Regions from separate parts of the Paenibacillus sp. FSL K6-1096 genome, predicted to be linked through region 2. Evidence: riboswitches for the same ligand, from Rfam matches in the RefSeq annotation. Region 2 holds a riboswitch; each other region holds the start of a gene.
The links. A riboswitch is a leader RNA that binds a small molecule or an ion and turns the genes downstream of it on or off. The one in region 2 is predicted to bind cobalamin.
Positions count from the first base shown of each region.

Region 1: another riboswitch for cobalamin. It lies ahead of MHI24_RS25035 (energy-coupling factor ABC transporter permease); the one in region 2 lies ahead of MHI24_RS21190 (S-layer homology domain-containing protein).
Region 3: another riboswitch for cobalamin. It lies ahead of MHI24_RS18720 (anaerobic ribonucleoside triphosphate reductase); the one in region 2 lies ahead of MHI24_RS21190 (S-layer homology domain-containing protein).

Region 1 is NZ_CP150274.1:5,663,297-5,671,108, forward strand. It holds gene MHI24_RS25020 (alpha-N-arabinofuranosidase) at 1-175, shown strand, start outside; gene MHI24_RS25025 (DUF6171 family protein) at 186-461, shown strand; gene MHI24_RS25030 (helix-turn-helix domain-containing protein) at 727-1,644, opposite strand; cobalamin riboswitch at 1,787-1,981, shown strand; gene MHI24_RS25035 (energy-coupling factor ABC transporter permease) at 2,243-3,007, shown strand; gene MHI24_RS25040 (energy-coupling factor ABC transporter substrate-binding protein) at 3,007-3,300, shown strand; gene cbiQ (cobalt ECF transporter T component CbiQ) at 3,297-4,088, shown strand; gene MHI24_RS25050 (ABC transporter ATP-binding protein) at 4,108-4,974, shown strand; gene cobJ (precorrin-3B C(17)-methyltransferase) at 4,989-7,661, shown strand; gene cobK (precorrin-6A reductase) at 7,658-7,812, shown strand, end outside.
Region 2 is NZ_CP150274.1:4,799,292-4,807,103, forward strand. It holds gene MHI24_RS21175 (hypothetical protein) at 1-3,104, shown strand, start outside; gene MHI24_RS21180 (IS4 family transposase) at 3,643-4,746, opposite strand; gene MHI24_RS21185 (hypothetical protein) at 5,000-5,152, shown strand; cobalamin riboswitch at 5,271-5,450, shown strand; gene MHI24_RS21190 (S-layer homology domain-containing protein) at 5,646-7,796, shown strand.
Region 3 is NZ_CP150274.1:4,195,488-4,203,299, forward strand. It holds gene MHI24_RS18700 (S-layer homology domain-containing protein) at 1-63, opposite strand, end outside; gene serS (serine--tRNA ligase) at 735-2,015, opposite strand; gene ssuE (NADPH-dependent FMN reductase) at 2,423-2,992, shown strand; gene nrdG (anaerobic ribonucleoside-triphosphate reductase activating protein) at 3,060-3,587, opposite strand; gene MHI24_RS18720 (anaerobic ribonucleoside triphosphate reductase) at 3,584-5,569, opposite strand; cobalamin riboswitch at 5,824-6,054, opposite strand; gene MHI24_RS18725 (MTH1187 family thiamine-binding protein) at 6,391-6,693, shown strand; tRNA gene MHI24_RS18730 (tRNA-Thr) at 6,787-6,858, shown strand; gene MHI24_RS18735 (ASCH domain-containing protein) at 7,261-7,683, shown strand.

The DNA of each region.
Region 1 (7,812 bases), 860 kb from region 2:
TGAAGTTAGCGGGGCTACCCTGGCTGGAGCTTCTATCGATGCTCATAATACCTTTGAGCAGCCGGAAGCAGTAAAACCGCAAGCATTCAGTGCCTTCAAGCTTGAAGGGGATACACTGACGGTAGAGCTGCCTCCAATGTCGGTAACGGTTCTGGAAATCACTCCGAAGGCGTAAGGCACGCAGGATGACAACCACTTCAACCTGCAAGGGCTGCCGGGAGGAGTACAAAGTCACGGAAGCACAGATTGCCCGGATTCTGGCCTCCTCCATGTTCAATCCCGGCAATTCGGCTTCCGACGAGGTCTATGCCGAGCGGCTGGCGATCTGCGGGACCTGCCCGAAGCTGCAGGATGGCGTGACCTGCACGGCCTGCGGCTGTATCATCCCCGTAGTTGCCCGGCTGAAGGCCCGCAGCTGTCCGCTGCCGGGCGGCGGCAAGTGGCAGCCGGTGGCGGAATAACGGAGGCCGGGCGAAATAGATAGGCCGGAAGCCACTCTTGCCATAAGATAAGAGACGGATTGATCACCAAAAGCACCCCCAACCTGCACAATGCGGCGGTTGGGGGTGCTTTTTTTGCGTTGAGGAGGAGAGGGGGGAATGGGCTGGATGAGGAGGGAGGAGCACTAGTGCACCAGAATTCGGCATACGTACCCCTCAACTCTCATCCACCATATACTGACCTACCCAGCACAGGTTTTATCTCACGGCCTGCCTAACACATGCGCTACCCTTCCCCGCCATCCGTATAGAACAGCTCAAACACCAGATCCTCGTTGTAATTGCCGAAGCCTTTGCCGAACAGGGTAAGGCCGCCGATATGCACGGCGTCTTCTTCAACCGCGAGCCTGAAGGTCCATTGCTTGTTGCGGATGCCGACCTGGTCCAGCGTAACGTCCGAGAGCTTCTGTCCGTCCATGAACGTGCCGGCCGGCGTGATCCGCAGCTGCTTCAAAAGACCGTACTGGTTAGTAAGCGCCGGCCACCAGGCCGGGGTGTATTTGCCCGGACTGTCCCCGTAATCGCCGGGGCTTGTCCAGAAGCCGAGCGGCTGCCCGTTCAGGGTGAAGCTGATGTCGGAGGGCCAGTTGTTGTTGATCGAGGGCGCTTCCGAAGCAATCTCCATCGTGATGGCCAGCTCCTCCGGCTTCTGGCTGGACAGCAGGAAGTTCGGGATTTTGTACTCCACGAAGCCCTTGCCGAACCAGAGAATACCGGCATTCATCCGCTCCTGGTCCCAGAAATAACGGGGATCGTCGAAGTTGCCGATGACCCGCTCTGTCGTGGACAGTCCGCAGGTAGGCTCAATCTGGAAGTCGGAATAATGTCCGACCGGAATCTCTTTGCGGTGGGCTCTGCGCTGCTCGCGGGCCTGGCCGGGAAAAATAATCTCCGCCCGGTCGGCGGCGAGTGTGCAGATCTTCTGCAGGCCGCTTTTGCCGGGAGCCATATGGCTGCGGATCAGTCCGGCCGCTTCGAGCTTGCGCACATGCATCGTCATAATCGCGCTGCTGAGCTTCAGGGCTGCGGCCAGTTCCTTCACGTTCATCGGCTTATCGGACAACAGGCGCAGCATATGCAGGCGGACCGCACTGGATAAGGCTTCGTACACGGGCAGAGATTGTTCGGTTAAGTCTAGTTTCATAGGAGGCCTCCACGTTCAGCTTCAGGTTATATAGTTAATAATTATATTACTCATATGAACTTTCTACAAGCAAATCAGGACCGGAACCCGGCATTCCAATTTATATCACAGACAGGCTATATATGCTTCGCTATGATGTAGGGAGAATTAGCGCGAACAAGGTGCTCTAGCCGTAACCGGTAAGAGATAACAGGGAATCGGGTGCAACTCCCGAGCGGTCCCGCCACTGTAAGGAAGAGCTGAGCTTCATGAGGTCACTCGGGGAATCCCGGGGAAGACGAGGCCGTCAGCGCTTGTATTCCAAGCCAGGAGACCTACCTTGTATACGCACACCACGACTCTACGCGGATAGGAGCGGTGTACGGATAGGTTCAGAAGAAGAGGCGTTCTGCCCAGAAGAACCGGAGAAGTCTTGCTATTGAGCAAGAGCGGAATACGCAGAAGAGACGTTCAAGCCCGGGAGGGCAGAGCGGCGTTCTGCTTCCGTCCGGCTGAAGGCGGCACACGCTATCGGATTTGCCTGCGTACATGCACTCCCACTCTTATAGGGTGGGATTTTTTGTGGACTGAAATCTGATAAGAACCTGGAGGCTGACAAATGAAAAAACACAGAAATTGGAGCTTGGCGGCACTGGTGGCCGGATTCACCGTGTACTTTATGCTGAATGAGCCGGGGACTGCCCGGGCCATGCATATTATGGAAGGGTTCCTGCCGGTCGGCTGGGCCGTGTTCTGGTGGGCGGCGTTTATCCCGTTTTTTGTGCTCGGCATCATCAGGCTGCGGGCGATGACCCGCGAGAACCCGGAGCTGAAGCTGCTGCTGGGTCTGGCCGGAGCATTCACCTTCGTCCTCTCGGCACTCAAAATGCCCTCCGTCACCGGAAGCAGCTCCCATCCCACCGGCACCGGACTTGGCGCTGTGATGCTGGGGCCGCTGCCGATGGGCGTGCTCGGCTCGATTGTACTCCTGTTTCAGGCGCTGCTGCTGGCGCATGGCGGGATTACCACACTGGGAGCCAATGCGTTCTCGATGGCGGTGGCGGGTCCTTTTGCCGGATATGCCGTGTATAAGCTGATGATGAGGCTGCCCGACCGCGAGAAGCTGGCCTTGTTCTGTGCCGCAGCGGTGGCGGACCTGAGTACCTATGTGGTGACATCTTTTCAGCTTGCGGTGGCGTTTCCGGCGGCGGATGGCGGTGTGCTGGCGTCTTTTCTGAAATTCGGGGGAATCTTCGCCGTGACCCAGGTCCCGCTGGCGGTCAGCGAAGGGCTGCTGACGGTGCTGCTGTGGAACTGGCTGAAATCGTACAGCCCGAATGAGCTGTCGCTGCTGAAGCGCAAGGTGAACGGAGGTAGAGCCTAATGAGCAATAAATTGAAAAACGGGTTAATGCTGCTGGGCGTCGTCCTGCTAGTTGTTCTGCCGCTGCTGCTGGTCAATGGGGAGTTCGGCGGAGCCGACGATGCAGCCGAGGGCGTGATCACGGAGATGAATCCGGACTACAAGCCCTGGTTCAAGCCGCTGACGGAGCTGCCCGGGGAGACGGAGAGTATGCTGTTCGCGCTGCAGGCGGCGATTGGCGCCGGAGTCATCGGTTATACCGTGGGGCTGCTCAAGGGGAGACAGGGCGCGAAGAAGCAGATTGGCAGCAAGTGATCCGGCGGATTGATGCTCTCTCCTATAATAATGCGCTGAGGGCGTTGTCCCCCATGTGGAAAAGCGCGTTCGCAGCAGCCATGTTCCTGCTCGCTTATACCGTACATCCGCTGCTGCAGATAGCCATTACCCTGTGGATGATGCTCTGGTGTATACGGCAGGCGGGCATTCCTGTCCGTGCTTACGCAATGCTGTTCGGCACCGCACTGGTATTCTACGCCCTGAGTGTCCCGGCGCTGCTGCTGGAATTCGGCCATCCGGCCGCAGGCCAGGCTGGTATATTCCGGCTTCCGGGCCTGTCTCTGCCGGTATATATCACTGCGGCGGGCTTGCATAGAGCCTGGGAGCTGCTGACCCGAATCTCAGCCTGCATGAGCTGCTTCTTTTTCCTGATCTTCACTACACCGTTCAGTGAACTGCTCCAGGTGCTGCGCAGATTGCGCATGCCGCAGATTGTGCTGGAGCTGATGCTGATTATGTACCGTTTCCTGTTCCTGCTCTCGGATGCAGCACACGGGCTGATGCTGGCCCGGCGGCTGCGCGGCGGGAGCAGAGGGTATACGGCCAGGCTGCGGGAGACGGCGGCGATGGGGGGAGCGCTTTTTGGCAACACGATGCACCGGTATTACGGGTTGTCGCAGGGGCTGCTGGCCCGCGGATTCACGGAGGAGATTCTTCTGCCGCCTTATGCGGCGCAGCCGGTGCCCCGGCGGTATGCAGTGCAGGCGTATGCCGGTATAGCACTACTGCTGCTGGCCCAACTGTATCTGTGGCTCACATCATCTTAAAAGGAGTACGTAATGCGTCATGGACGAGGAATATAGTCTGGTATTGGACGGGGTAGTATTCCGTTACCCTGATACGAAGGAGCCTGCCTTGCAGGAATTGACCCTCTCCATTCCGCGTGGCCGCAGAACTGCGGTGCTGGGCCATAACGGCTCCGGCAAATCGACCTTGTTCCTCCATGCGGTGGGTATTCTGCGTCCGCAGAGCGGTACGGTCATGCAGGGCGGTAAGCCATTGTCCTACTCGAAAAAAGAGCTGGCCGCCCTGCGGCGGCGTGTAGGCCTGGTGTTCCAGGACCCGGAGCAGCAGCTGATCCTCAGCACACCGATGGAGGATGTGTCGTTCGGGCTGCGGGGGAGCGGGATGGATGAAGCGGCGATTGCACAGCGCTGCCGGAAGGTCATGGATCTGCTGAATTTAGCGGACCTCAGCGACAAGCCGATCCATCAGCTGAGTCTGGGCCAGAAAAAGCGCACGGCGCTGGCCGGAATCATGGCCATGGAGCCGGAGCTGATTCTGCTGGATGAGCCGACCTCCTATCTGGACCCGTTATCCGAGCAGCAGATGCTGGAGGGTCTCGAAGCGATCCATCAGAGAGGTGCAACGGTCGTTATGGCCACGCATGATATGGACCTGGCCTACCGGTGGGCGGATTGGGTCATTGTGCTGGACCGGGGACGGTGTAGGGCGGAGGGGACGCCGGAGGAGATTTTTGCAGGAAGGGAGCTGCTGCTGGCGGCCGGGCTTCGCCTGCCGCTGCTGGCCGACTTGTGGTACAGCCTGCCTGCTGAACTGACGGGCGGAAGCAGCGCGCCCCGCACGGCCGGTGAATTCAAAGCGCGGCTGAACGGACTGCTGGAACGAAATCCGGCCCTTAAGCATTTATGAACGGGGGAAGAAGAATGGGGAAACAAGGAGAACTGCTGATTATCGGCTTCGGCCCCGGAGCGCTGGAGCATATTACCGGCCGGGCGCTGGCCGCGCTCAAAGAGAGCGAAGCCGTCATCGGCTATACCACTTATGTAGATCTGATCCGGCCGCTGCTTAAGCATCAGGAGATTGTCGGCACCGGCATGACCGAGGAGGTCAGCCGGGCCCAGGAGGCGGTGCGCAGAGCGGAGGCGGGGCAGAAGATAGCTGTTATCTCCAGCGGTGATGCCGGTGTATACGGGATGGCGGGTCTGGTCTATGAGGTGCTCATCGAGCATGGATGGAGCCCTTCCAGCGGCGTTGAGGTTGAGGTCATTCCGGGAATATCGGCGATTCAATCCTGCTCCTCTCTGCTCGGGGCGCCGATTATGCATGACGCCTGTACCATCAGCCTGAGCGATCATCTGACGCCATGGGAGAGCATTGCTGCGCGCGTGGAGGCGGCAGGGGCTGCCGATTTCGTCGTGGCCTTCTATAATCCGCGCAGCGGCAGACGGACGCGGCAGATTGAAGAGGCGCGCCGGATTCTGCTGCGCTACCGTGATCCGTCCACCCCCGTCGGCATTGTCAAAAGCGCCTACCGGGACCGCCAGCAGACGGTCGTCACCACGCTGCAGGATATGCTGGAGCATGAGATCGGCATGCTCTCGACCGTGGTGGTCGGCAACTCGGCGACGATGGTCTACGAGGGGCTGATGGTCACGCCGCGCGGATATGAGCGCAAGTATAGTCTGGGGGCGCAGACGCAGGCGCTGAAGCCGCATGAGCGGCTGCGCCCGGCGGCGGAGCCCTGGTCGCTGGCAGCGGCGGAAGCGGGCGCGAGTGCTGGAGCAGAGATTGGGAAGGCAGCTGCGGCGGAAGAAGTCCGGAGCGTTGGAGCGCAAGGCGGTAAGACGGTTATGGCAGAAGACCGCGCGGGGCTGGTGCGGGAGAAGGCGGCTATGGCGGACCTGTGGGAGATGGAGGTCTCGCCAGCGGTTGGCAGCCGTGAATATAGCGGTGCCCAGATGAAGCTGCTGGCTGAACTGGCAGGCGATGAGGGGCAACTGATTTATACGAAGGATGGAACCTTCCTGCTGCGCGGAAGCCGGATGGATGAAGCGGAGGCGGGAGCGAAACTGATCGCGGCCGGATTGAACGCCGGTGTTCCGGGTGATTACGTGAAGGTGAAGACCTGCGGGTTCTGTGAGCTGCGCCGGAGCGGAGCGCTGAACGCGGCTGCCCGGCTACACAGCCAGCTGCACGGGCTTGCGGTGCCAAGAGAGCTGCACATTAGTGTTGCAGGCTGCGGGATGGCCTGCTCGTCGGCTGTGCTGGACGACATCGGGCTGGTGTATTCACGCGGCAGCTATGAGCTGTATCTGGGCGGCAAGAAGTCCGGCCGGGGCGCACATGCGGGTGTCCTCGTCCGTGAAGGGATGGACGAAGAGGCGGCGGTAGCCGCTGTTGCTGCGGCTGTGGAGGATTACATCGCCCATGGCCGGGAGAACGAACGGTATTCCGCTTATTATGAACGGATGTACAGCAGCCCTGCCGGCATTGTACCAAATAACCAAGATATCCCTGGAGGAGAACGAACCATGAAGACTGTATTGCTGGTTGGACACGGCAGCCGGGTTCCGGCCGGAAATGAGGAGCTGCTCCGGTTCACCGGCCAGCTTGCGGTGCGCAGGCCCGAGCTAAAGATTGAGACCTGCTTCATCGAGCTGGCAGCGCCGTCCATTCTCGGCGGAATTGCCAAATGTGTGGAAGATGGCGCTACTCAGATTTATATTGTGCCGATTATTCTGTTCGCTGCGGGGCACTCGAAGCTGGACATTCCGATGGCGATTGATGAGGCCAAGCGGAAATATCCCGGTGTGGAGTTCATTTATGGACGGCCGCTGGGCGTGCAGCAGCGGGCAGTGGAGCTGCTGCTGGACCGGATCAGCGAGGCGGAGCAGCTGCCGCTGCGTCCAGCCCGCACTTCCGCAGTTGCGGACGAGGACACGGCCGTGCTGCTGATGGGTCGCGGGGGCAGTGACCCGGATGCCAACAGCGACTTCTATAAGCTGGGACGGCTGCTGTGGGAGCGAACCGGCTACCGCACTGTGGAGAGCTGCTTCATTGCTGTCGCCAAGCCCTCGCTGCCGGAAGGCCTTGAACGCTGCCTGGCGCTGGGTGCGCGCAGAATTATTGTACTGCCGTATCTGCTGTTCACCGGTGTGCTGATGGAGCAGTTCGCGGAGACGGTCTCGCGCTTTGCAGCTGAGCATCCGGAGATTGAAGTGGAGATGGGCGGCCCTCTGGGGGCGCATCCGCTGCTGCTGGATATGCTGAATGACCGGATCGATGAGACGCTGGAAGGCCAGGCCTTCAGCAATTGCGATAACTGCCGGTTCCGCGATGAAGCCTCTTTGCATCACCACCACCACCATCATGGTGAGGAGCATCACGGGCATGAGGAGCATGGGCATAGTCATCATAACCACGGGCACCATGAACATCACAACCATGAGCATGTGTGCCAAGGTCATCATGGCCAAGGTCATGGTTGCCACGGCCATAATGGGCAGCACAATCACGGGCATGGATGTCATGGGCAGCATGCTGTAACGGAGACAGCAGCTGCGGCAGAGGGCCGGGAGCTGCCGGAGCCGCGATGATTCTGATGCTGTGCGGCACCAGCGATGCCCGGGAGCTGGCGCTGAGCCTGTCGCGCCAAGGGCTGCCGCTGAAGGCCAGCGTGGTGACCGCAAGCGCGGCGGAGCGGCTGGAGGAAGCAGGTATTGACACCCGCGTGGGCAGGCTGGACCG
Region 2 (7,812 bases):
CCTTCTGCCTCTACGATGCCCCGGCTGAGCTTGCGGCACGCGGCGAGAAGGAGGAGGCGCTGTATCCGGCAGCGCTGCATCTGTTCCACACAGAGAGCAATGAGACGGTGATCGGGCAAGCCCGTTATGTGGCGGCGGATTTCACGGGACAGCGGAGCGCTTTTTTTGCCCATAATTTCGTGGTACCCGGGGTTCGCTCAGAGGAGATTGTCGAGAAGTATGGGGACTGGCTCCATGCCGGATTCGCGCAGCAGTATGATGGCGAGCCGGGTGGCACCCTGCCTGAGCTGGAAGCGATCCCGGTGGAAGAACGCGAAGCGTCTGCAGAACCGTTGACTGTGCTACGCCGCCTCGGATTCACGGAGGAGCTGTTCAAGGCACTGGTGCAGGCGGTGATGCTGTCCGTATCCGGCAAAAAGAAGCTCTATGTGGCGCTGGATGCGCCGGTCAGTGAGTTGTCGCAGCGTGCGGTAGAGCTGACGGAGGTCATCTATGCTTCGTTGCCGTATGACTTCCGCCGCAGGCTGGGAGTGATCACTTATGCGAAGGAGCCGCAGAGCCGGAAGTATATTCATCTGACTTTTGTGGAGAAGGGCTCGCTTCGTCCGGGAGACCGGAATATCGAGAAGGATTACCTCTTCGATATGGCGAACGGCCGGGTGCTGAATGCCGACTTCGGGGAGTCGCAGCAGATGTATGCCGATCTCGTCTGGAAGACGCTGGGGCAGCCTGGCGGCAGTCTCCGCGATTTCGCCAGATTTGCCGACACCCTGCTGCTGGGGGAGAGTACAGAGCGCAAGCTGTCGCTGGCCGTCTACAATGAGCTGGCGGTCTTTTATGAAATTGAGCAGGGCAATGAAGAGTTATATACAGAGAACAAAAACGCTGTCCTCGCCGGTCTGCTGTCCTATCTGAAGCCGGAGGGCAAGCTCGACTCGCGGGTGCGGCTGAATGATATGTTCCTGGAGCGGTTCGACCGAGAATATGACCTGATCCGCAAGCGGGGGATTCCGTCGCCGGAGATTCTGGAGCAGTTCAAGGAATATTTCATCCTGCCGGGCCATCATTACCGGGTGAAGATTATCGATTACTTCATTAACGGGATGCTGAACTGCCAGTCCGGGGAACGGGAGGATGTCCTGGCTGCGGCGTATGGCATTCTGGAGAGCGAGCCAGCCTTAAGTGAAGCCTTCTTCAAAAGAGTGCTGCCCCAGACCCTTTTCCGCCGGGCGCTGTTCGACCCGTACCTGGAATCCCGGCTGGCAGCGGCAAAAGGAACGGCGGATGTGCTCCGCATGGCCGCCCATTTCGGCCGCAGCCTGCCCGAGGTGCTGGAGCAGGCCTCAGTGCGGGATACGCTGAAGGATTATCTGCTGGAGAAGCTGCGGCAGGAGCCTGATCCGGTAGCAGCGGTGGCCGCTATTCATGATGCGGTCCAGGAGGCCGAGAAGCAGCGCCGCAGAGGCGGCGGCGTCCACCCGGATGCCCTGTCGCTGATGCAGGAGCTGGGCACTACGGCGGACCGCTTCCTGCTGAACCGTATCTCGCTGGACGAGCTGTCGATGGAGCAGCTATTGGAGATTTCCTTCTTGCGCTACCGGGATGCCTCGGATTGGCAGCCGCCGCTGGATGCGATTGCGAAGCGCAAGGCGAACGCCCTGCGCGCTGCGTACCGGTGGTTCGGGGAGGAGTCGCCGGACGAGGAGATTTTTGCCGGGCTGAGCCCCCGGGAGCTGGACGATGTGCAGCTGCTGGGCGCACGCTGGCTGAGAGAGGCGCGTAGTCTGGAGCCGTTCGACCGGCTGCCGCTGGCCTTCTATCACAGCAGTGAGCGTGAGGGCGGGCCGCTGGATTATGATTCGCTGCTGGATCTGGTGGTCCGCAAGGCCGGGAATGACAAGGAGACGGTCTACCGGTTCCTGGACTGGTCGCAGCATAGCTGGCTGTTCGCCAGCTCCGGCAAGAAGCTGTGGCCGAATTACCGGCGGGCGGTGCTGCGGTACTTCCTGAAGAGCGACCGCGAGGCGTTCAAGAACCGCGACTTCCGCAAAAGCTACATGGAGACAGCCACCCCTGCCATGCAAAGTGTCTACAATGAAGCCCGCGCCCAGCTGGCTTCGCCGCTGGCGCGGTGGGTCAGCCGCAGCCGATTTCAGATCCTGATCTCCGGCAGCGTCCTGATCATCCTCCTGATTACAGGCATGATCCTGATTAGCCAGCTTGGGGACCGCGGCGGGGATACCGCCGCACCGGCGGCCAGCCCCAGCCCGCTCCCGGTGGTGAGCGGAGATGTGGCGCCTGTATCTGTACGGCTTATCGGCGGTGCTGTAGGTGCTGATAAGGGTGATGCTGGCGACGGTAGTGGTACTGGTGAGGGTAGCGGTGTTGGTGAAGGCCAAGGCGGCGATGCTGGTGACGGTGGCAGTGCGGGGCAAGACGGCAACGGTGCTGGTGAGGGTAGCGAAGGCAACGGCGGTGCTAACGGCAAGGGCGGAGATGCTGGTGACAGCGGCGGCAGTTCAGGTGGCGGTAACGGCAGTGATGCTGGTGATGGTAGCGGCAGTGAAGGGAAGGGCGGCAGCGATGCTGGTGATGGCAGCGGCAGTGAAAGCAAGGGCGGCAGCGTCAAGCTGTTGTACAGCTTTGCGGCTGCGGCGGATTGCTCCGCCTTCAAGCCGGCGGAGATTGCGGTGGAGTCCGGCGGCGGCGAGACCGCCACGTACAAGGTCCAGGCAATGGTGAACCGTTGCCTGGTTGACCCGGGCGCCGGAGGGGATGACGGCGCGGGTGGTGATGTAGACGCCGGAGGGGATGACGGCGCTGGTGGTAAGGCCGGCGCTGGAACGAACGGCGGCGTGAACGGCGAGGCCGCCGCGTCTCCGGCAGCGGCGGGAGCCGCAGGCGCAGGCACACCGGCACGTCCGTACGAGGTGACGGTGGAGCTTGCGCCTGGGGCGGAGCTGGCGGCGGGTGATATGATCACCGCCGGCGGCTATTCGCTGAAGCTGGAGGCTGATCCGGGCATAGCCCCGGAAGCTACAGCTACAGCGGACCCCAGCGCGGAGCCGTCCGCTCCGGCAAGTCCGGAAGCGGGCGGGGAGTGAAGCCCGGGCAGTAAGCCGGGCTTAGGATTAGGGCAGGTTGTGTATGTGTATAAGGGCGGATGGCTAGGCAGAGCGCCTATAGCATCTGCCCTTTTTTGCATGGGAAGTTAAAAGTAACTACGGGCTTGTGCAATGTGCTGGCGCTGGGGTGCATGGGCGGAATGTAGTTGGAAAACCGATTACAATTGGCTGGCGTGGGGTGAGCGGGCGGAATGTAGTCGGATAACCGATCACAATTGGCTGGCGTCGGGTGAGCGGGCGGAATGTAGTTGGAAAACCGATCACAATTGGCTGGCGTGGGGTGAGCGGGCGGAATGTAGTTGGAAAACCGATTACAATTGGCTGGCGGGGTGGGCGTGGGCGGAATGTAGTTGGAAAACCGATTAAATTCGGCCAAGCGTGCGGCAACCAGTGTGAAGAGCTAACAAGGTCCGTTACAGGAAAGAAGAGGCTAATGTATTTTGTACATCAGATTTAAGGAAAATTGGCTCTGTAACATGTTCTGTTGTACTTCGTACACGCCTGTTGATTAGCTAAATTATGGGAATGTAAGATTATTAGTCAAAAAAGTAATCCATTCTACGGGTAATCGTTGCAGCGTAAATAAGCGGTCAAAATCGGCAAACGTTAGTTTGGCGCTCCAATGAACCACTGCATTTCCTTTGTCAAAGAGGAATTTCAATAACACATAAACCAGTAAAGCGGTATACAACTGTCCGTACACAGCATTGGGTGTGGTCCCAAATAAGGTTGGAATGTTTAAATGCTGCTTAATCCAGCGAAAAAACACTTCGATCTGCCACCGCTTCTTGTAAATTTCTGCAATCCGCTCAGCGGAGTGCCAGTGCAGATTCGTAGCAAGAATCACCGGGTTGCCTTGTGGGTCTCTTAGAATTACTACGCGAAAACGGTTCTTGGAAAGCCGTTGTCCTTTTCCTAATTGGCAGGTGAAATCTTGTTCGAGAGTTCCTGTGAAGGGTTCGCTTCGTATCCGGGCAACCGGGGACTGAAAGAGCGTGTTGTCCCGAAGCCGAATGACAAAGCATTGGTGCTGCTCCAGATACTCATCGAATCGTTTGTGACTGCCATACGCCCGATCGGCTACGATAATAAACCGTTTGTCGATCAGCTCGGGACAGCTTTTAAAATCATGGGAATTCCCTGTGGTCTCGGTCACCTTAAAGAGCCGGCCTTCATCGGCCACCACCGACACGTGTAATTTGATTCCTGCGCGTTCGCCTTTCAGCGGAGCCCAAGGAAGCCGTTCTTTCCCGACGGTAATTTTGGTGGAATCGACGAGAAGTAAGGCTTTGGGAATCCCTAAATGTCTTCGGGTCGAGCGATTACACAGATCAATCATGAGGTTCAGCAATTGCTTAAAAAGCTCGAAGGGAACATCTTTCGCTTTTTTGGAAAGCGTTGAATGGTCTACGGGTCTAAGGCCGCTGGAATCCATGCGTACTTCACCATCCCGATATCCCTCCCACTGCTGGAACGAAGCCTCCGCCAAGAATAAAAAGAGGTCATAGACGGTAAACTTTCTTGCTGTATCGACATATTCAAGTTCTTGAAGAAACGGTGAGAGTTTCTCTTCAGGAATCACTAATTGCAGAATGTTCGAGATTGAAGTAGACTTTTTCATGAGGTCGCCTCGTTTCGGATGTTTGTAGGGGTACAAACACTTTACCGAATGAGCGGCCTTTTTGCTACCTTTTTTTGGCTAATCAACAGGCCTGTACTTCGTACATCAGATTTTCCTAATTCAGCCCGTTTGATGGGAGTACGTTATAATCAATTGCACGAAATACAGCAGAATGCGCTATCGGCAGCTTTTACAGTCATTCTGTTGTACAGAATACAATCAGCACGTTATCCTTGAGGCGATGGCGATGGCGATGGCGATGGCGATGGCGATGGCGATGGCGATGGCGATGGCGATGGCGGTGGCAATGGCGGTGGCGGTGGTGCAGGCGGTGATGCAGGAGGAGGCGCAGGCGTATGAGGCATGGGAGTGTTCCGTCAGAGCAGCGGGGAGTGTCCGCGATTGATGCAGCTTGTCTATAGACATACACGGGAATAGTAGATATGATGGTCTGAGAATATTAAAATTTAAGAGCTTTGGAACAGGTGCAGATTGCCAGGAAACAGGCCGCTGTCGGCAAAAGACGGCAAGGGCCGGATACGTGCGCAATCTGCTTAAAAGGGAAGACCGGTGTAATTCCGGCGCGGTCCCGCCACTGTAAATGCCAGCGACTCCCGGGAAGCCACTGTCTGCGTAGCGGATGGGAAGGCGGGAGAAGTGATGAAGCATCAGCCAGGAGACCTGCCTGTTTCGCCTATGTTTCGATTCTTCGGGGGTAAGAATGCAGAAGCAGATACCGGTCCTAACAAAGGCTGCATATGAGAGAGTTGCTCATTACAGCCGCATCTATGGTATTCTTCCCCGGCCGCCCTGCATAGGGCGGTCTTTACGTTGCCGCCGCAGCTGTATCTGCGGAGGAAGCAGGCTTCATCCATTCTATTTCAGGAAAGAGGTTAGCTATGAAGAACCATCATCAATCTTCCAGATTCATGCGGCTGGTACTGGCCGCCGTTATGCTGTTCACGCTGCTGGGAACGGCTGCGGCTCCGGCCGGAGCGGCTTCGGCCCAGACGGATGCTGCCGCAGCACCAGCTTCTGCACAGTCCGCCGGACTGGCAGCCAGCGTCACCAGTGCAGTCTATGCCACTGCGGAGCTTGTACTTAAGAACGGAGTCCAGTCGGACTGGCAGGCGATCGGGCTGGCGCAAGCAGGCTACAAGGTGCCGGCGAGCTATTTGAAGGCGCTTGAGGACAAGGTTGCTGCGGCGAAGGGTGTTTTTGGCCGAGCTACGGACTATGCGCGGATTACGCTTGCTGTGAAGGCGCTGGGCGGCGATCCGGCGAATGTGGCCGGCTACAATCTGATCGAGAAGCTCTACAATCATGATGGAATCGCCGGGCAGACGCTGAACAATGCCGTGTATGCACTGCTTGCGCTGGATTCGGGAAGCTACAGCATCCCGGCAACGGCGAAGTGGACACCGGCCAAGCTGCTGGCTGAGATTCTGGCTAAGCAGAACACGGACGGCGGCTTTACCTTGACCACGGGTGCAAGTGATCCCGATATGACCGCGATGGTACTGACGGCACTGGCCGCGCACAAGAATGAGCCGGCTGTGAATACGGCCGGACAGCGGGCGGCAGCGTGGCTGGCGAAGGCACAGGACAAGAACGGCGGCTACGGCGACAGCAGCGAGAGTGTCGCGCAGGCGATTATCGGCCTGTCGTCCTTCGGCATTGATCCGGCCGGAGCAGAGTACACCAAAGGCCAGGTCAACCTGGTCAGCAAGCTGCTGAGCTTCAGCGCAGCCGGCGGCGGGTTCGCCCACACCGCAGGCGGCAGCTACAATGCGCTGTCTACGGAGCAGGCGCTTGAGGCGCTGGCAGCGTACCAGCTGTTTGGTGCCGGAGGCAAGCTGTTTGATCTGAGCAATGCAGCTGTCAAGAATCCTCAGGTTACCGTATCGGTTACAATAGAAGGTCCTAATGCAACCCTGGCGGAAGGCAGCGTATACGCCGGCAATGTGCTGAAGGCACTGGAGAAGACGGCTGCGGCCAAGGGCGTGTCCCTGGTTAATGAAGCAGGTAATTATGTGACCGGCATCGGCGGCGTGAACGCGGGAACCTATGGCGGATACGATGGCTGGATGTATGTGGTGTCGCGCGGCGGGGAATGGATTTATCCGAGCGTCGGCATGGGCGATTTTGCGCTGGAGGAGAACGACCGGGTTGTGGTCTATTACGGCGGGGATAACACGCAGGTGGTAGACTCTGTGATTCTTACTCCTGCACAGCCGCAGCCGGGACAAGAGCTTACGCTCAAAATCACCCAAAAAACCTGGGTCTGGAATCAAGCCACCTCCACCTCTGATCCGGTCAGCTCACCAGCGGCAGGGGTGCAGGTAACAATCGGCGGAAAGACAGTGGCAACCAATGATGCGGGGGTAGCGGTCATTGCCGGAGGCCTGCCTGCGAATAAATATACCCTGGTCATTACGGGGTATCTGAAGGACAAGACTCCTGCGATTGTGCGCCATACCGTGCCGGTGACGGTGGCATCTGCGGAGGCTGACCGTCCGAAGTTCAGCGATGTGAAGTCGATCTCGCCATGGGCGCTGGAGTCCGTATACAAGGCGTATGACCGCAAGCTGATGAATGGTGTAAGCGGCAAAGAGCTGGTGTTTGCACCGAAGCAGAACCTTACCCGGGCGGAGCTGGCAGCACTGCTGCTGAGACTGACCGGACAAGAGCCGTCAGCGGCTACTTCTGCTCAAGCTTTCAGTGATGTGAAGCCGGATGCATGGTATTATGGAACAGTGAACAAAGCGAAGGAACTGGGCATCATCAGCGGAGTGAACAGCACGACCTTCAAGCCGGACGGTCTGGTAACCCGCCAGGATATGGCGGTGATGCTCGTTAGAGCCTTCAAGCTGGATGCGGCTGTAGGTGCGGGCCAGTTCACCGATGAAGACAAGATCAGCGATTATGCGTTATCTGCAGTCCGCATGGTAACGGGTCTCGGATATATGAGCGGAACAGGTGGCGCTTTTGATCCTGCGGGTATAGTAACCCGTGAGATGGCCGCGGCTGTAGCGGTAAGATTGCCTTAGGATTAGCATAGCTCGT
Region 3 (7,812 bases), 600 kb from region 2:
TAATAGCAATGCTACCGCCAGAAATAAACTTAGCGGCTTCCTGCATTGTGAAGAAAGTTTCATGTGAGTATACCTCCCCATAAAATATCATTCGTACTCTATTATAATAGAGATTATATGAATCTAGTGCAATTTTTCGGCAATATTTGTTAAATTCGCATAAAAACATAGATGAAAATACGAAGGAATATAAATTTTTAATATAAACTATATGTAAATCGCTATATTTTCTGAAAACGATGTAAACTACATGTTATCTATAGACTGAAACAGCGTTCTTCTCCTGAGTGTGGGGAACGCTGTTTTTTGTTGTTTTGTTTGTTAACTATGGTCATTAATCCGCTTAAACCAAACTCAACTTGCACGTCTTATCCACTTCAAACGAAACGGACGGTGCGCGGGCCGAAAGTATGTGGAAAACAGTATACAATGGGGCTGTGCGGGGGAAAGAGGGCCGAAAGTATGTGGAAAACAGTATACAATAGAGCTGTGCGGGGGTAAGAGGGCCGAATGTATGTGGAAAACAGTATACAATGGGGCTGTGCGGAGGCAAGAGGGCGAATGTATGCGAAAAACCGATTACAATGTGTTGGCGGTAGGTGTGTAATATGTGTGAAGCTCAAAAGGGGCAAAAATTAGGGGCAGAACTGCCCCTAATTTCACCGATGCCCTGAATGCTTCAGGGCGGGGTACCCCCGAATGCCCCTAGAAGTAGACGGTGGGTAAGGGGAAGGTCAATTAAGTTCAATCCGCTCCGCGCCGCCCATATACGGCCGCAGCGCCTGCGGGATATAGATCGACCCGTCCTCCTGCTGATGGTTCTCCAGCAGGGGAATCAGAATGCGTGGCGTGGCGACGGCTGTGTTGTTCAAGGTGTGGCAGTACTGGAGCCGGCCGTTCTCATCGCGGTAGCGGATGCCTGAACGGCGGGCCTGGAAGTCGAGCAGGTTGGAAGCCGAATGCGTCTCGCCATAGGCCTCCCTGCCGGGCATCCAGGTCTCAATGTCATATTGCTTGTGTGTCTTCATCGACATGTCGCCGCTGCACACAGCCATGACCCGGTAAGGCAGCTCCAGCAGCTCCAGAATATGCTCGGCATTGCCGAGAATCTCCTGGAGCATCTGCTCCGATTCAGCCGGATCGTTCTTGCACATGACCACCTGTTCGATCTTCGAGAACTGGTGGACCCGGTACAGCCCGCGTACATCGCGGCCGGCCGAGCCGACCTCGCGGCGGAAGCAGGCCGACATCCCGGCCAGCCGCAGCGGCTGGTCCAGCTCCAGAATCTCATCGCTGTACAGCGAGACCAGCGACACCTCCGAGGTCCCGGCCAGCCAGCGGTTCTCGCCTGTCAACTCGTAGGTCTGATCCCGGCCGCCGGGGAAGAAGCCGGTCCGCTCCAGCGCCTCCGGGCGGACGATCACGGGCACGTCCATCGCGGTGAAGCCGCGCTGGATCAGCACATCCAGCGCCAGCCGCTGCACGGCGAGGTGCAGAAGCAGCCCGGCCCCCTTCAGCACATAGCTGCGGGGCCCGCCGGCCTTGACGCCGCGCGGAATGTCAATCATGTCGTGCAGCTCTCCGAGCTCGACATGGTCCCGCGCGCGGAACCCAAAGACCGGCGGCGCGCCATGCCGCCGCAGCTCCACATTCGCGCCCTCATCCGGTCCGATCGGCGTATCCGCCGACACGGGATTCGGCGCGAGCAGCAACAGCTCGCGGCAGCGCTGCTCTGCCTCCGCCAGCCCCGTCTCCAGCCTCGCCAGCTCGCCGGCCATCTCCCGCACCTGCTCCTTCGCCCGTTCGCCGCCTGCGGCGTCGCCCTGGCGCAGCAGGCGCTCCACCTCCTTGGTCAGCGCGTTGCGCTCCGCGCGCCGCTGCTCAGTAGCCCGGCGTGCCTCGCGCCGCCGGTCATCCCATGCCAGGAGCTCCGCCAGCGGGAACTCCAGTCTTTTCCATTCGGCCGTCTTCCGTACAAGCTCCTCATTCTCCCTGATCCAATTCATATCCAGCATCTGCATCCGCTCCTTAAGTGTGGGTAAAAAAACGCAAAAAACGCCCTCATCCATGGGACGAGGAGCGTCAGCTCGCGGTGCCACCCAGGTTGACCTCATTCCCGTCAAACAACTCAAAATGCGCAGAATAAGGCCCTCTTTGGTCTTCGCGGTAACGGGCGAAACCCGGTAAACTTAGGGAGCAGAAGTGCGCTCCGGTCGCAGACGCCTCACGGTTGGATGCCGGTCATTGGCCTGGTGGAGATATAGGTTTGCCGTTTATTATAACCAGAGCACCGCGGGTTTGCAAGCAAATTGAGGTTTGACAATATTCCGTGTAGTCTGCTAGGATTATTACTAATTTAAAGTATCGGTGCCCGGCGAATCAGCCCGGTTTATCCTATCATGCGGACAGAAGAGGTGGAGACATGGCCAGAATAGTCGTAATTAACGGGACGCCCTCCCTGGTCTCACGAATCAATGCAGTGATTGAATATGCAGAGCGAGACCTGCAGGAGCGCGGATTCAAAGTGGAACGGATTAATGTGGCAGAGCTTCCGGCGGAGGACCTGATCCACACCAAGTTTGAGAGCGAAGCCATCGTCAAGGCGAACGGCCTGGTGGCCGAAGCCGATGCGGTGATCGTCGTCAGTCCGGTATACAAGGCGTCTTATACGGGAGTGCTGAAGACCTTCCTGGATCTGGTGCCGCAAAAAGGGCTGGCCGGCAAAATCATCCTGCCGCTCTTCATGGGCGGAAGCCTGGCGCATCTGCTTGCGATCGACTATGCGCTGAAGCCGGTGCTGTCGGTGCTGGGTGCGCGTCACATCCTTGGCGGCGTCTACGCCGTAGACTCCCAGGCGGTGCGTAACGACCAGGGCGTGGTCGAGCTGGCGGAGGAGCTGAAGCTGCGCCTCGACAGCGTGCTGGAGGAGCTGGCGGAAGAGACGAACCATAAGGCAGGGCGGAAGGCAGAGCATACAGCAGTGACGGAATAGGCCATGGGCTACAAAAAGGCACTAAACCACCCGGATAGGGCGTTTAGTGCCTTTGTTTTTTATAGAATCATGCCCCTTGAAAGCTAAGCACCGGCTCCCACAGAACAACCGAACCTCCCGCCAGACTCGCCTGAATATCGATGATCCGCTGGTTGCTGCTGCCCCGGTAGGTGAGAGTCAGATCCTTCAACGCCTCCACAAACCGCCCGTCGATTACGACCTGGCATAAGGCCAGCAGCTTCCATTCGACAGAGCCGGGAGAGGCAATAAGCTCCTCGTAGGTGTAGCCGGTGTAGATCCAGACCGGGAAGCCCGGCAGCTCGGCGCGCAGCTCGTGAATGAAGTCCGCAGCCTCCTCCGCCGAGAAAAAAGGATCGCCCCCCGCCAGCGTAAGCCCGTCCAGCAGCGGGTTGCCGGCGATGTCCTCAATAATCTCCCGCCGCCGCTCCGGGGTGAATACCTCGCCGTAATTGAAGTTCCAGGTCTTCGGGTTGAAGCAGCCCGGGCAGCGGTGGCGGCAGCCGCTGATGAAGAGGACGGCCCGCAGGCCCTCCCCTTCATTGATCGACTCCGGGTAATAGCCGCAGATGTTCATAGATGCTTCACGCGGTCCCGTACCTCTGCTTGCTTGGCGGCATTGAAGCGGGTCTGGTAGTCGCCGGTCAGATAGCCGGTAACCCGGCGCAGCCGGCGGATATGAGTGGTGTCCTCATGCGCGCCGCAGGTCGGGCAGTTCGTGCCGATCACGCCTTCATAGCCGCAGCCGGAGCAGCGGTCAATCGGATGATTGATGCTGAAGTAGCTGATGTCCTGCTCCAGCGCGTACTGGATGATTTTGACGAAGGCGGACGGGTTGCTCCGGGCATTGCCGTTCAGCTCCACATAGGAGATGGCTCCGGCGTTGCAGTATTCATGGAACGGGGCCTCCAGGCTGATCTTCTTGGCCGCGCTCACTTCATGATAGACCGGGATATGGAACGAATTCGTATAGTATTCACGGTCGGTTACTCCTGGAATGGAGCCAAGTTCCTTGCGGTCGATCTTGGTGAATTTGCCGGAGAGTCCTTCGGCCGGAGTAGCGAACAGCGTAATGTTGAGATTCAGCTCATCGCTCTTGCGGTCGCAGTATTCGCGCATGTGGCGGACGATGCCCAGCGCCTTGGCGTGAATCTCCATATCCTCGCCATGGTGCTTGCCGTACATTGCCTTCATGCACTCGGCCATCCCGATGAAGCCAATCGACAGGCTGCCGTGCTTCAGCAGCTCGCCCACGCTGTCATCTGGCGCAAGCTGCTCGCCGCCTTCCCAGACGCCTTCACGCATCATGAAATCAGAGGCCTTGGCCTTCTGGGAAGCCTGGATGCGGAAGCGGTGCAGCAGGCCGTCCAGCGCAATATCCATATAGTGATTCAGGTCCTTGATGAACCCTTGCTCGTTAGCGGCGAGACGGCGGCCGGTTACCGTACCGTGTGTCAGTCCAAGGCGCACCAGGTTGATCGTATTGAAGGACAGATTGCCTTTGCCCGAGCAGTGGTTGCGTCCGAAGCGGTCGCCGAGTACACGGGTCCGGCAGCCCATCGTTGCAAATTCGGTGTCCGGGTTGGCCGGGTCATAATATTGCTTGTTCAGCGGAGCATCCAGATTGGCGAAGTTCGGATACAATCTGCGTGCCGAGCACTCCGCCGCCTTCAGGAACAGCTCATAGTTGGGATCGCCAGGCTGCTGGTTAACCCCCTGCTTGCATTTAAAAATCTGAATCGGGAACACCGGCGTCTCCCCGCTGCCCAGTCCGTTCATGGTGGCCGTCAGCAGCGAGCTTATCACCAGCTGGCCTTCCGGTGAGGTGCAGGTACCGTAGTTGATGCTGGTAAAAGGAATCTGCCCGCCCGAGCGGCTGGACATCGTATTCAGGTTATGTACCATGCTCTCAGCAGCCTGGAGCGTCTCGATTTCCGTCTCCTTCATAGCGAAGTTGAACGCGCGCGGATACTGCTCCGCCAGATCGCTGCGGCTCATTGTAATCTCGCCAAGCTGAGAAGCGTCTGCATTGTCCTCGAAATACTCCAGCCCTTTGCGGAACAGCTTAGAGAAGGACTTGGTGACATAAGGAGCCAGATCGTAATCCAGCTTGTTGGCGGATACGCCGCCGTACTGGGCATTCTGCTGGGACTGGAAAATAATCGCCACCAGCGACATCGCCGTCATAATCGAGTTGGGCGGACGCACGCTGCCGTTGCCGGTGTTGAAGCCCTCGCGGAGAAGCCGTTCAAACGGAATGAAGATACAGTTCGTGGTTCCGATGGTGTACTGATCCAGGTCGTGTACATAGACGACATTATCCAGGGTAGCCTGTACAAGCTGCGGCGGCATGGTGAAATTACGGGCGTACCATTTGGAATATTCACTCCCGAATTTGCTCATTTTCCCGGAGAAGCTCTCCCCGTTCAGGTTAGCGTTCTCGCGCAGCAGATCCAGATCCCGGCTGTCGATAATATCCCGTCCCAGATGAATGACTTCCTCCAACAGAGCCTCTTGTGCAGCTTGTCCCTCGTTATAACGTTTCTCCAGCAGCGTCATTATATATCTCTCTCCTCTCGGTATTGTAAGCGTGAATGGTCATCGAAGAATGATCAGGACAGCAGTAAAAAAGCATATCCCGCCGGAATGGCGGAACATGCCCGAATGCGTAACGCAGAAGCCGATACCTGAAGACAATATGTGATCGTCTTATCGTCCTTAGGTATCGGCAGCCTCTGGCCCGGATTCACGGAAGGCTGACTCTGCTTGTGCAGGCCGCATACGGACACCTTGCCTGTTCCTCGCAGGATTCTAGCGGTGCCATCCAAACAGGCAGGTCTCCTGGCTTCCGGTATCTCCTCCGTCGTCTTCCCAAGAGGGAGAATCGTCTCTCAGTGACCTTTGACGGAGGATGGTTCTCCAGCGGAAATTGACTGCCGGAGCATCCGGTTACAGTGGCGGGACCGCAGCGGTTTTGCACCGCGTTTCCCTATTAAGTCTCCTCCCGGTGAAGAGAGAGAAACACCTGTTTATACTAGATTTTGTTGTTATTTATTAAAGCTACCGCAATATATTGTGTTTGTAAATGATTTTTTGTAATCCCGCACGGGGAGCGGGTTCCGCGCTTTTACTCACAGATTAGTCCACAGGTAATCCACAACTTTCCTGCTCTAACCTCTGAAATGATTCATAAATTCTCCGAAAATATGCCACAAAGACTTCATAAATAGTGTGCGTCAAATCCTGGTGACCGGGTGGGGGGATATATGAATAGAATGATAGTATTGCAGCCGTTGATTTGTAGCAGGGCCGCCGAAGAGGTACAATTAGGAAGGAAAACAGGCAAAGGCGGGTACAAGATATTCAGGAGGGATGGCACAATGGCAATTGGCGAAGTGACCGTGATTCCGATTGGCACAGGCAGTACCAGTCTCAGCAGCTACGTGGCTGATATGCAGCGCGTGCTGCAGACGATGGAGGGCATCACCTATGAGCTGACTTCGATGGGGACGATTATAGAAGGACCGGTGGACCGGATTCTCGCAGCGGTAGCCGCGCTGCATGAGTCGCCGTTCACTGCGGGCGCGCAGCGGGTCTCCACCTCGCTGAAGATCGATGACCGCCGCGACAAGCTCTCCACCAGCCGCAGCAAGCTGGAATCCGTGGAGCGCAGGCTGCAATAGGACCCGTCCGGCAGGCCCATTACACAAAAAGGGTTGCGTTTTTGGCTGGAAGAGTTATAATATTTTTTGTTTGGCAGACCTCAGCGTCTGTAAGCTGGTGTAGCTCAGGGGTAGAGCAACGCACTCGTAATGCGTAGGCCGGGGGTTCAATTCCCTTCACCAGCATATTATGAATGGCGATAGTGGCGCGGTATTCGGAACTTCCGAGACCGCGCCATTTGTTTATTATGTAAGGAGACTAAGAGGGGATAACGATTGGATTTTCTCCACTTACTAGTGAACGATTAGACTCTGCTGGGGAGATAGTTGGACAAACAACACTTAATTTTTCGCCTTTCCCCTATTTATAGTGTATCCGTTAAGAATAGATGCTATTTTTCCAACTGCTTCTATTCATTCGGCAGAAATCGCGGAAATAAGATACGTTTGTCCATTTGTTGGCCGCAGGGAGAGTTCAGCAGCTTCATGAGGGACACTCCTTCCCGGCAGTTGCCTTAAGTGTACCATCATCCCCCTGCCATTAATCCATCATCGAAGCTATTTCAAAATAAAGGAGGAAACTCATCCATGAAATGTCTCACCATCCGCCAGCCGTGGGCAACCCTGATTGCGCTGGGCGAGAAACAATTCGAGACCCGTTCCTGGTGGACGCTGTACCGCGGACCCCTGGCGATTCATGCCGGGATGCAGGTGGATAGAGCGATATGCCTGACTGAGCCCTACCGGTCGGTGCTGGCCCGCCACGGTCTTACTTCGGATGATCTGCCGACGGGAAGCATTATTGCAACCAGCCGTATAGCCGATTGCCTAGAAGTTACATCTCATGAGGTACAGCAGGGCTGGCCGGGCGGGAATGAATATGTGTTCGGTGATTATACGGAAGGACGGTTTGCCTGGAAGCTGGAAGAGGTGGTTCCGCTAGTTCATCCGATACCTGCCAAGGGACGTCTGGGCTTCTGGGAATACCCTGTACTTGAAGAGGACATGTGAGTTACCGGCAGCGGTTCATGTATTTTTTTGGCGGGATTAGCCGTTGGCGGGTATAATAAGGATATTCGGCGGTAAATCCTCTTATATATAGAGTAACAGATTCTGCGGCAGATGCCGCTGGAGCCTGAG